Regions from separate parts of the Streptomyces sp. RLA123 genome, predicted to be linked through region 1. Evidence: riboswitches for the same ligand, from Rfam matches in the RefSeq annotation. Region 1 holds a riboswitch; the other holds the start of a gene.
The links. Region 1 has a riboswitch for glycine ahead of gcvT (glycine cleavage system aminomethyltransferase GcvT). Riboswitches for the same ligand answer to the same signal wherever they lie in the genome.
Positions count from the first base shown of each region.

Region 1 (5,573 bases):
GACGGCCGGCGGCGGCAGCGGAATCCCCACCGCGCCCCCGGGGTTGACGGCGATCCCCACCTGCGGCGGCAGTCCGCGGGCGAACTCCCGGGCCGGGGCGACGGCGAAGTCCATGCCCTGCGCGGCATGGAGGAACTGCTGCTCGGAACTGAACACCGGGACGAAGGCGCCCCCGCCGAGCTCGATGGTGGGCAGGTCCAGATCGGAGTTGGCCTGGCTGCCGCCGGCCGGGAGCGGGATCCACAACTCCGAGCGGCCGAGCACCTCCAGGACCCGGGCGGTCGCGCCGGGATCGCCGAGGGCCGCGGTGAGGACTTCCTCAAGTTCGTTGGCGGGCCAGGTGCCGGCGGCCGGTCCGGCGGCGAACGCCGGGGCGAATCCGTCGGGTATCCGCTGCCCAGGGATGTTCACTGCGTCTCGCCTCGCAATATCCGGTCGTGGTGCCCTCTCCCAAAACCCTATCCGCAGGCGGGCCGCACGGACCCCTCCGGGCCTGGAACCGTCACACTCTGCGACCGTCCGGTTGCGAGGGGTCATGACTTCTCACAAGGTGGGGCAGGCAAGTACAAAACCCTCACTTGGGAGATTCCTCAATATGCGCATCACCAGGACCACCTCCGCCCTCATAGCGGCCGCCGTCTGCGGCTCGCTGACGATGGGCCTCACCGGCGGTGTCGCGAGTGCCCACGCCCCGGTCCGGATCTCGGCCGTTCACCTGGCGGCTGCCGCCGACGCGGCGGAGACCGGCCGTGCCGAGCTCATCGCCAAGCTGGGTGACACGCTGTCGATCGGCGCGAAGCTCACTCAGGAGGCCCAGGCCCAGGCTCCCGACTCCGCGAAGCTCGATGAGCTCCGCCAGGGCCTGGAGGAGGCGACCCAGCAGTTGTCCACGGTCGTCGACCAGTCCGCCTCCCCGGCCGACCCGTCGCAGACCGACCAGTCCGGCGCCGACCCGGCGGCCGGGTTCCCGGCCGACCCCACTGCCGACCCGCAGTCCGCCGACGTCGCGGAGCCCGCCGACGGCGCCGAGCGCGCGGCGGACGCCGTGTCCGACGTCCAGAAGCAGCTCGACAAGCTGGTGGCCGACGTCGCCACGCTGCTGAAGGCGGTCCTGGCCAAGGACCTCGCGGGGGTGACCGCCGGCGTGACCACCGTCGTCGGCGACCTGCAGGCGCTTTTGCTGTCCGTGCCGAAGCTGCTGACCGGTGCGCTCCCCCTTCCCATCCCCCTGCCGCTGGAGGACGGGTCGGCGCAGGACCCGCAGGCTCCCGACGTCCTGGCGCCCCAGGACCAGGCTGCGAACCCGCAGGCTCCCGACGTCCTGGCGCCCCAGGACCAGGCTGCAAACCCGCAGGCTCCCCAGATGCCCGTGGCCCCTGCCCCGCAGGTCCAGTAGTCCGGGCAGTCACCGCACCACCGTGGCGGCCCGGCCGCTCAGCCGTCGAAGTCGATGGCCTCGAGCCGCCGGGCCGCTTCGCGGTCCAGCAGCACCGCCGAGGTGCACGCGGCCGGCAGCCGGCCCTTTTCCGCCGCGCGCAGCAGCCGCCGCGAGGCCCGCTGGTGCCGGGCCATGGCGTACGCAGACACCCCCCGCCCCCGCACGCGCTGCCCGTCCAGGGCGGCCTCCACGGGCACGTCGAGCAGCACCAGGTGCATCCCCCGGCCGCGGCGCCGGGCCTCCCGGCCGACCCAGGCCCGTACCCACGGCAGGGTGCCGCAGTCGTGCAGGGCGACACCGGCCCCGGAACGCAGGGCCCGCCACAGCCCCACGTAGTGGGCCAGCCGCACCAGGGGGCGGTAGGCGGCGTACGGCAGCAGGCGCGGCATCCGGGTCTGCCAGCGCTCGCGCACGTCCTGGGAGTCGATCAGCCAGGCGTCACCGGACACGCGGCGCATCAGCGTGCTCTTGCCGCCGCCGGGGAGCCCGGAGACGATCAGGATGTCGCCGGCCGGGTAGCGCAGCCGCCGTACCCGGGCCTGGCCCGCCCGCAGGTCGACCAGCCTGCGCGGGCGCACGGAGTGCCCGGCGCGGACCGCGCCGCGGGGAGGGACCGCCGGCCGGACGGCCACCGGACGGGGAGCGGCCGGTGCCCCGGCCGTCGCATACGCACTCTGCCACCGCACAGTCGCCCTCCCGGTATGACTTTCAAGAAATGGTAAATCCTCGGTATGCGTCTACCCAGGGAAGCAACGCGGTGACGACACGATCGGGACCCGACCGGGACATCGGGGACACGGCCGAGACAAGGCGGAGCGGCCGTGCAATGATGGCGACCTCAATCACATATCGGCCGTTCGAGGCCGCGCGGGAGAGTTCCCCGCTCCCGCCGTGGCGGGCGGGGCGCCGAAGGAGCAAGTCCTCCCTTGAATCTCTCAGGCACAGATACCGCGCGTCCGAGGCACATCTGAAAAGCGGGCGAGCCCTCCCGGTCCGGGGCGGCCGCCCCACCCAAGGTGCAAACCGGGGCTCCTCCGCACGGAGGGTCCAGGTGAACCTCTCAGGTTCCGATGACAGATGGGGAGGGCAAGCCCCCCTCCTGTCATCGCCCGACCTGTCTTTCCATGTCCTTGGGAGCCCGCCCGATGAGTGAACCCCGCCGTACCGCGCTGGACGCCCTGCACCGGTCCCTCGGTGCCACCATGACCGACTTCGCGGGCTGGGACATGCCGCTGCGGTACGCCAGCGAGCGCGACGAGCACACCGCCGTACGGACCCGGGCCGGTCTCTTCGACCTGTCCCACATGGGCGAGATCACGGTCACCGGCCCCGCCGCGGGCGAGGCCCTGGACCACGCGCTGGTCGGCCACATCTCCGCGCTGGCCGTCGGCCGCGCGCGCTACACGATGATCTGTTCGCCCGACGGCGGCATCCTGGACGACCTGATCGTCTACCGCCTCGGTGACCAGGAGTACATGGTCGTCGCCAACGCCTCCAACGCGCAGGTGGTCCTGGACGCCGTGACCGAGCGCGCGGCCGGCTTCGACGCCGCCGTGCGCGACGACCGGGACGCCTACGCGCTGATCGCCGTCCAGGGACCGCAGTCCCCCGGCATCCTGAAGTCGCTGACCGACGCCGACCTCGACGGCCTGAAGTACTACGCCGGGCTGCCCGGCACGGTCGCCGGCGTCTCCGCGCTGATCGCCCGCACGGGGTACACCGGAGAGGACGGCTTCGAGCTGTTCGTCGACCCGGCCGACGCCGAGAAGCTGTGGCAGGCGCTGACCGACGCGGGTGTGGACGCCGGCCTGGTGCCGTGCGGCCTGTCCTGCCGGGACACGCTGCGCCTGGAAGCGGGCATGCCGCTGTACGGGAACGAACTGACCACCGCCCTCACCCCGTTCGACGCCGGCCTCGGCCGGGTCGTGAAGTTCGACAAGCCCGGTGACTTCGTCGGCCGGCAGGCGCTGGCCGCCGCCGCGGAGCGCGCCGCGGCCGAGCCGCCGCGCAAGCTGGTCGGCCTGGTCGCCGAGGGCCGCCGGGTCCCGCGGGCGGGCTACCCGGTGGTGGCCGGCGGCGCCGTGATCGGTGAGGTCACCTCGGGCGCCCCGTCCCCGACCCTGGGCAAGCCGATCGCCATGGCGTACGTGGACGCCGCGCACGCCGCGCCGGGCACCTCCGGTGTGGGCGTGGACATCCGCGGTACGCATGAGCCGTACGAGGTGGTGGCCCTGCCGTTCTACAAGCGGCAGCGCTGAGGTTCCCGCCCGCACACCGGGCACAGCCGTCCCACCTGTCAAGACAGCCGTTCATCAGCACATTCCGTCATCCAGGAGAATTCACGTCATGAGCAACCCCCAGCAGCTGCGCTACAGCAAGGAGCACGAGTGGCTGTCGGCCGCGGACGCGGACGGCGTGTCCTCGGTGGGCATCACCGAGCACGCGGCGAACGCCCTCGGCGACGTCGTCTACGTCCAGCTCCCGGCGGTCGGCGACTCGGTGTCCGCGGGCGAGACCTGCGGCGAGCTGGAGTCGACCAAGTCGGTCAGCGACCTGTACTCCCCCGTCTCCGGTGAGGTCACCGAGGTCAACGAGGACGTCGTCAACGACCCCTCCCTGGTGAACTCGGCCTCCTTCGAGGGCGGCTGGCTGTTCAAGGTGAAGGTGTCCGAGGAGCCCGCCGACCTGCTCTCGGCGGACGAGTACACCGCCTTCACCGGCAGCTGACGCCGCCGCGGCGCCCCCGCCGCCCCGACCTGCCCACCCCGACCTCCGGACGGATGACCCCCCAGATGTCGCTTCTCAACAGCTCCCTGCACGAGCTCGACCCCGACGTCGCCGCAGCCGTCGACGCCGAACTGCACCGCCAGCAGTCCACCCTGGAGATGATCGCCTCGGAGAACTTCGCTCCGGTCGCGGTCCTCCAGGCCCAGGGCTCGGTGCTGACCAACAAGTACGCCGAGGGCTACCCCGGCCGCCGTTACTACGGCGGCTGCGAGCATGTCGACGTCGTCGAGCAGCTCGCCATCGACCGGGTCAAGGCGCTGTTCGGCGCCGAGCACGCCAACGTCCAGCCGCACTCGGGCGCGCAGGCCAACGCCGCCGCGATGTTCGCGCTGCTGAACCCCGGCGACACGATCCTGGGCCTGAACCTCGCCCACGGCGGGCACCTGACCCACGGCATGAAGATCAACTTCTCCGGCAAGCTCTACAACGTGGTCGCCTACCACGTGGACGCCGAGACCGGCCAGGTCGACATGGCCGAGGTCGAGCGCCTCGCCAAGGAGTCCCGCCCGAAGCTGATCATCGCCGGCTGGTCCGCGTACCCGCGGCAGCTGGACTTCGCGGCCTTCCGGCGGATCGCCGACGAGGTCGGCGCCTACCTGATGGTCGACATGGCGCACTTCGCCGGCCTGGTCGCGGCGGGTCTCCACCCCTCCCCCGTGCCGCACGCGGACGTCGTCACCACGACCACGCACAAGACTCTGGGCGGCCCGCGCGGCGGCGTCATCCTGAGCAAGGCGGAGTTCGCCAAGAAGATCAACTCGGCGGTCTTCCCCGGCCAGCAGGGCGGCCCGCTGGAGCACGTCATCGCGGCGAAGGCGGTGGCCTTCAAGGTCGCTGCGAGCGAGGAGTTCAAGGACCGCCAGGTCCGCACCCTGGAGGGCGCGAAGATCCTCGCCGAGCGGCTGACGCAGGCCGACGTCACGGCGGCGGGCGTCTCGGTGCTGTCCGGCGGCACGGACGTGCATCTGGTCCTGGTCGACCTGCGCGACAGCGAGCTGGACGGGCAGCAGGCCGAGGACCGCCTCCACGAGATCGGCATCACGGTCAACCGCAACGCCGTCCCGAACGACCCGCGCCCGCCGATGGTCACCTCGGGTCTGCGCATCGGCACGCCCGCGCTGGCCACCCGCGGCTTCGGCACCGAGGACTTCCGCGAGGTCGCCGACATCATCGCCGAGGCCCTCAAGCCGGGCTTCGACCCGGAGAGCGCCAAGGCGCTCGGCGCCCGGGTCGCCGCACTCGCCGAGAAGCACCCGCTGTACCCCGGCCTGAAGTAACGGCCGTCACCCGGTGTGCGGGACCGCCCGGGCGGGCGGTCCCGCACACTGGACCTTGCGCGCCACACCCG
Region 1 covers NZ_JBWDOR010000003.1:2,695,163-2,700,735, forward strand. Annotated here, with positions in the region: gene RV983_RS12025 (enhanced serine sensitivity protein SseB) at 1-390, opposite strand, end outside; gene RV983_RS12030 (hypothetical protein) at 596-1,396, shown strand; gene RV983_RS12035 (AAA family ATPase) at 1,435-2,124, opposite strand; glycine riboswitch at 2,297-2,399, shown strand; glycine riboswitch at 2,401-2,525, shown strand; gene gcvT (glycine cleavage system aminomethyltransferase GcvT) at 2,584-3,696, shown strand; gene gcvH (glycine cleavage system protein GcvH) at 3,785-4,165, shown strand; gene glyA (serine hydroxymethyltransferase) at 4,231-5,502, shown strand.

Region 2 (5,573 bases), 4.0 Mb from region 1:
TACGCCCAGGAGATCGGCAGGATGCCGGCCGAGCCCCACGGGGCCGCCGAGATCGGGCCCACGCCGGTCTCCGGACCGGCCGCGGGCTGCAGCGGGTGGTTCGGCAGGTACGGCGCGAGGTGCGCGCGGACCGCGACCGGGCCGACGCCGGGACCGCCGCCGCCGTGCGGGATGCAGAAGGTCTTGTGCAGGTTCAGGTGCGAGACATCGCCGCCGAAGTGACCGGGCTTGGCCAGGCCGACCAGGGCGTTGAGGTTGGCACCGTCGACGTAGACCTGGCCGCCGGCGTCGTGGACCGTCGCGCAGATGTCGGCGATGTGCTCCTCGAAGACACCGTGCGTGGACGGGTAGGTGACCATGAGCACGGCGAGTTCGTCGCGGTACTGCTCGATCTTGGCCCGCAGGTCCTCGACGTCGACCTCGCCGTCGCCGGCGGTCTTGACGACGACGACCTTCATGCCGGCCATCACGGCGCTGGCGGCGTTCGTGCCGTGCGCGGAGGACGGGATGAGGCAGATCGTGCGCTGGGTGTCGCCGTTGGCACGGTGGTACGCGCGGACGGCGAGCAGACCGGCCAGTTCGCCCTGGGAACCGGCGTTGGGCTGAAGGCTGACCTTGTCGTAGCCGGTGACCTCGGCGAGACGCTCCTCCAGCTCACGGATGAGCGTGAGGTAGCCCTCGGCCTGCTCGGCGGGCGCGAAGGGGTGCAGCTGGCCGAACTCGGGCCAGGTGACCGGCTCCATCTCGGTGGTCGCGTTCAGCTTCATCGTGCAGGAACCGAGCGGGATCATGCCGCGGTCCAGCGCGTAGTCGCGGTCGGCGAGGCGGCGCAGGTAGCGCAGCATCGCGGTCTCCGAGCGGTGCTGGTGGAAGACCGGGTGGGTCAGGTAGTCCACGTCGCGCAGCAGCCCCGCGGGCAGCGCGTCCTCGGTGGCTGCGTCCAGCGCCTCGATGTCGGCGTTGTCGCCGGTGACACCGAAGGCGGCCCAGACGGCGGCCAGGTCGGCACGGCCGGTGGTCTCGTCGCAGGCGATGCTCACCAGGTCGGCGTCGACCTTGCGCAGGTTCACACCGGCCTCACGGGCGGCGGACACGACCTCGGCGGCGCGGCCCGGCACGCGGGCGGTGACGGTGTCGAAGAAGGCACCGGTGGTCACCTCGACGCCGCCGGCGCGCAGGCCCCCGGCGAGGACGGCGGCATAGCGGTGGGTGCGGCGGGCGATCTGCGCCAGGCCGTCCGGGCCGTGGTAGACCGCGTACATACCGGCCATCACGGCGAGCAGCACCTGGGCGGTGCAGATGTTGCTGGTGGCCTTCTCGCGACGGATGTGCTGCTCGCGGGTCTGCAGCGCCAGGCGGTAGGCCTTGTCGCCGTCGGCGTCGACGGAGACGCCGACCAGGCGGCCGGGCAGGCTGCGGGCGTGGGCGTCGCGGACCGCCATGTAACCGGCGTGCGGACCGCCGAAGCCCATCGGCACGCCGAAGCGCTGCGTGGTGCCGATCGCGATGTCGGCGCCGAGCTCGCCCGGGGAGGTGAGCAGCGTCAGGGCGAGCAGGTCGGCGGCGACGGTGACGATCGCGCCCAGCCCGTGGGCCTGCTCGATGACGGGCTTCAGGTCGCGCACCGCACCGGAGGCACCCGGGTACTGCAGGAGTATGCCGAAGACACCGCGCTCGGCGATCTCGGCGGGGATGCCGTCGGTGAGGTCGGCGACGACGACCTCGACGCCGGTGGGCTCGGCGCGGGTCTCGATCACGGCGACGGTCTGCGGGAAGGTCTCGGCGTCGATCAGGAAGACGCCCTGCTTGACCTTGCCGACCCGGCGGGCCAGCGCCATCGCCTCGGCGGCCGCGGTGCCCTCGTCGAGCAGCGAGGCGCCGGAGGTCGGCAGACCGGTCAGGTCCGCGACGACCGTCTGGAAGTTGAGGAGGGCCTCGAGGCGGCCCTGGGAGATCTCGGGCTGGTACGGGGTGTACGCCGTGTACCAGGCGGGGTTCTCCATGACATTGCGCAGGATGACCGGCGGCGTGAAGGTGCCGTGGTACCCCAGGCCGATCATCGGCCGCAGCACCTGGTTGCGGTCCGCGAGCGCGCGCAGTTCGGACAGCACCTCGGGCTCGGTGCGGGCGGCCGGGAGGCCGAGGGCCTCGGCGCTCTTGATGGTGTCCGGTACGGCTGCGGCGGTGAGCTCGTCCAGCGAACCGTAGCCGACATGCGCGAGCATCTTCGCCTGCGCGGCGGCATCGGGTCCGATGTGACGCTGCTCGAACGGGATGCCGCGCTCCAGCTCGGCGAGAGGGATGCGGTGGGCGGTCATCTGCGGAGGCCTCCTGGTCTGACGCGACACGGCCTCCCCCTCTGTCATCTGAACCTGAGAGTTTCACCGTCCCGCGCGCGGGACGGCTTTCACCGTCGGTGAGGAACGGGCTGCCACGGACGGGCGTCCCTTCCTGCTTTCCAGAGTGACCTCACCCATGCGGTACGGATGCCTGAGAGATTCCGGGGAGGGTTTGCTCCTTCGGCGCCCGGCGGCCGGTGCTGAGCACCGCCAGGGCTCTCCCGCATGGGGTCGCCAGCCGATGCCAGCCTACCAGCGGGGTTCGTTGAACGGTCATGTGACAGCGGACACCTTTCGTGCCTAAATGGGAGTAATCGCGACCAGTTGGAGGGACCGTGCAGACCGGTATCGATCCGCGGAGCCTGATCGGGCGCAGGGCCTTCGACCGCAACGGAATGAAGATCGGAACCGTCGACGAGGTGTACCTCGACGACGCCACCGGCGAGCCCGAGTGGGCCGCGGTGCGCACCGGCCTGTTCAGTCGCGACGCCTTCGTTCCGCTGGAACCGAGCGAGTTCGGCGAGGACGGGCTGCGCGTCCCCTTCGACAAGTCACTGATCAAGGACGCCCCGGACTTCGGGGTGGGCCGGCATCTCTCCCCGGAGCAGGAGCTGCAGCTCTACCACCACTACGGGATGAACGGCCCCAGCGCCGTCACCGGGCCGGACGACGAGCCGCCGCCCGACCGGGACTTCGGCAAACTGGCCGGCGACGGCTGACCGTCCGCTTCCGCCTCCCTCACCCGCCCGCGGACAACACCAGCGGCAGCGGCTCGGACGGCTCCAGATCGGGGTCGGCCACCGCGAAGGTCCGCACCCTCCCCGGCAATGCCGAATGGGGCTCCTCGAAACGCACGGTGACCCGGCCCACGCCGCTGCCCTGCACCCAGCCTGCGCCGTACTCGGCGTGCCGGACGTCCTGACCCGGCGTCCAGCGCCGTTCCGCGGCGGTCGGCGTCCCCGCGGCGGCGGTGGGCTGATCCGCCCCCGCGTCCGCCCCGGCGGCGCCTTCCTCGTCGGGGGCCTCCTCCTCACGCTCGGCCGCCTGGGCGAAGAGGTCCTCCTGTGTGAAATCCGCCAGCCCCGCCACGCCGACGCCGAGCAGCCGGACGCCGCCCGAGAGGTCGACGGCCTCCAGCAGCCGCTCCGCCGTCTCCCGAACCACCGTGGGGTCGTCGGTCGGGGCGCGCAGCGTCTCGGACCGGGTGAGCGTCGTGAAGTCGTACCGGCGCACCTTCAGCACGACGGTGCGGCCGGAGCGCCCTGCCTCGCGCAGCCTCCGTACGCAGCGGTCGGCGATCCGGTCCACCTCCAGCCGGATCCGGACGCGGTCGGTGAGGTCCACGTCGAAGGTGTCCTCGACCGAGATCGACTTGTGCTCGCGGTCGGGGACCACGGGCCGTTCGTCCACCCCCAGGGCCATGCCGTGCACATGCGCGCCGTGCGCCCTGCCCAGCAGGCGCACGAGCTCGGCCTCCCCCGCCTCCACGACGTCCCCGACCGTGGTGATGCCGCCCCTGCGCAGGTGCTCGGCCGTGGCGGGTCCCACCCCCGGCAGTGTGCGCACCGGCATGGGCGCCAGCAGTTCGCGCTCGGTGCCCGGCTGGATGACGACCATGCCGTCCGGCTTGGCCTGCTCCGAGGCGATCTTGGCGAGCAGCTTCGACCCGGCGAGCCCGACCGAGCCCGCGAGCCCCGTGGCCGCCCTGATGTCGGCCCGCAGCCGCTCCCCCACCCGCAGTGGCTCGTCAGCGATGCCGCCGGCCTCCAGGTCCACGAACGCCTCGTCCAGGCTCAGCGGCTCCACCAGCGGCGACAGCCGGGCCAGGATCTCCATGACGACGTCGCTCACCTGCCGGTACACCCCGAAGCGCGGCACGAGGTACGCCGCGTTCGGGCAGAGCCGGCGGGCGTACGCCATCGCCATCGCCGAATGGACGCCGTGCACACGGGCCTCGTACGACGCGGTCGCCACCACGCCCCGCGGGCCCAGCCCCCCGACGATGACCGGCTTCCCCCGCAGACTCGGCTTCGCGGCCTGCTCGACGGCAGCGAAGAACGCGTCCATGTCCAGATGGAGGATGGTCGGCGCGCTTCTCACGTCACCGATGGTGCCCTATGGCACCGACACCCGCCGTACGCCCGTACGGCAGCCGGTTGGTGCGACGGTCCGGCCCGGCGGTCCGCAGGTCAGACCGCGCGATGGCGGCGGCGGGCGAGTTCGTCGCCGGGGTTGCGGCCCACCAGCGTCTCGCCGGTGTCGACCCGCTCGCCGTGCAGCTGCGACAGCCCGCTCTCCACATCCCGCCACACGACGCCCACCGCGATCCCGAAGATGCCCTGGCCGCCCTGGAGCAGGTCCACGACCTCGTCGGGCGACGTGCACTCGTAGACGGTCGCGCCGTCGCTCATCAGGGTCATCCGGGCCAGCTCGGCGGGGCTGGTGGAGCGCAGGTGCTGCACCGCGGTGCGGATGTTCTGCAGCGCCACCCCCGTGTCGAGCAGCCGCTTGACGATCTTGAGGACGACGACGTCCTTGAAGCTGTACAGCCGCTGGGTGCCCGAACCGTAGGCCGGCCGGATGCTGGGCTCCACGAGTCCCGTACGGGCCCAGTAGTCCAGTTGGCGGTAGGTGATCCCGGTCGCCGCGCAGGCCGTGGGCCCGCGGTAGCCGACACTCTCGCCCGACCCTTCCGGCTCCCGACCGGAGACCTCGCCCGTGCCCCCGCCGGAGGCCACGGCCGCGTTGCGGGCCAGGGCCGCGCGCATCGGGTACGGGCCGCCAGCGGCCATACCGTCGCCGGTGCTTCTCACGCCGACCTCCCGTCCCTTCGCACCCCTGAGGGCACGCGCACGTGCCATCGGGACTTTCCATCTCGACGGTAGGCAGTCACTCCGGGTGCGTCAACGATCGCCACGCTCGGCACGCCGAGTGATATCAACCCCTGGAGTGGTTTCGCGTATCCGCTCAGGGGGTACGGCTCGTCGAATGGCCGGCGCCGGACCTCACTGGCTGCTGGATCCGAAGTCCTCGGGCGAGATCTGATCGAGGAATTCGCGGAACTTCTCGACCTCGTCCTCCTGCTCGTCGGGGATGGCGATGCCGGCATCGTCCAGCACACCGTCGCTCCCGTAGATGGGGGTTCCGGTCCGCAGTGCGAGCGCTATGGCATCGGAGGGACGGGCGCTCACCTCCACGCCGCTGGCGAACACCAGCTCGGCGTAGAAGACGCCC
Region 2 covers NZ_JBWDOR010000003.1:6,713,856-6,719,428, reverse strand. Annotated here, with positions in the region: gene gcvP (aminomethyl-transferring glycine dehydrogenase) at 1-2,318, opposite strand, end outside; glycine riboswitch at 2,469-2,573, opposite strand; gene RV983_RS30700 (PRC-barrel domain-containing protein) at 2,675-3,058, shown strand; gene RV983_RS30695 (DNA polymerase IV) at 3,078-4,439, opposite strand; gene RV983_RS30690 (MerR family transcriptional regulator) at 4,529-5,107, opposite strand; gene RV983_RS30685 (bifunctional nuclease family protein) at 5,345-5,573, opposite strand, start outside.
Region 2: another riboswitch for glycine. It lies ahead of gcvP (aminomethyl-transferring glycine dehydrogenase); the one in region 1 lies ahead of gcvT (glycine cleavage system aminomethyltransferase GcvT).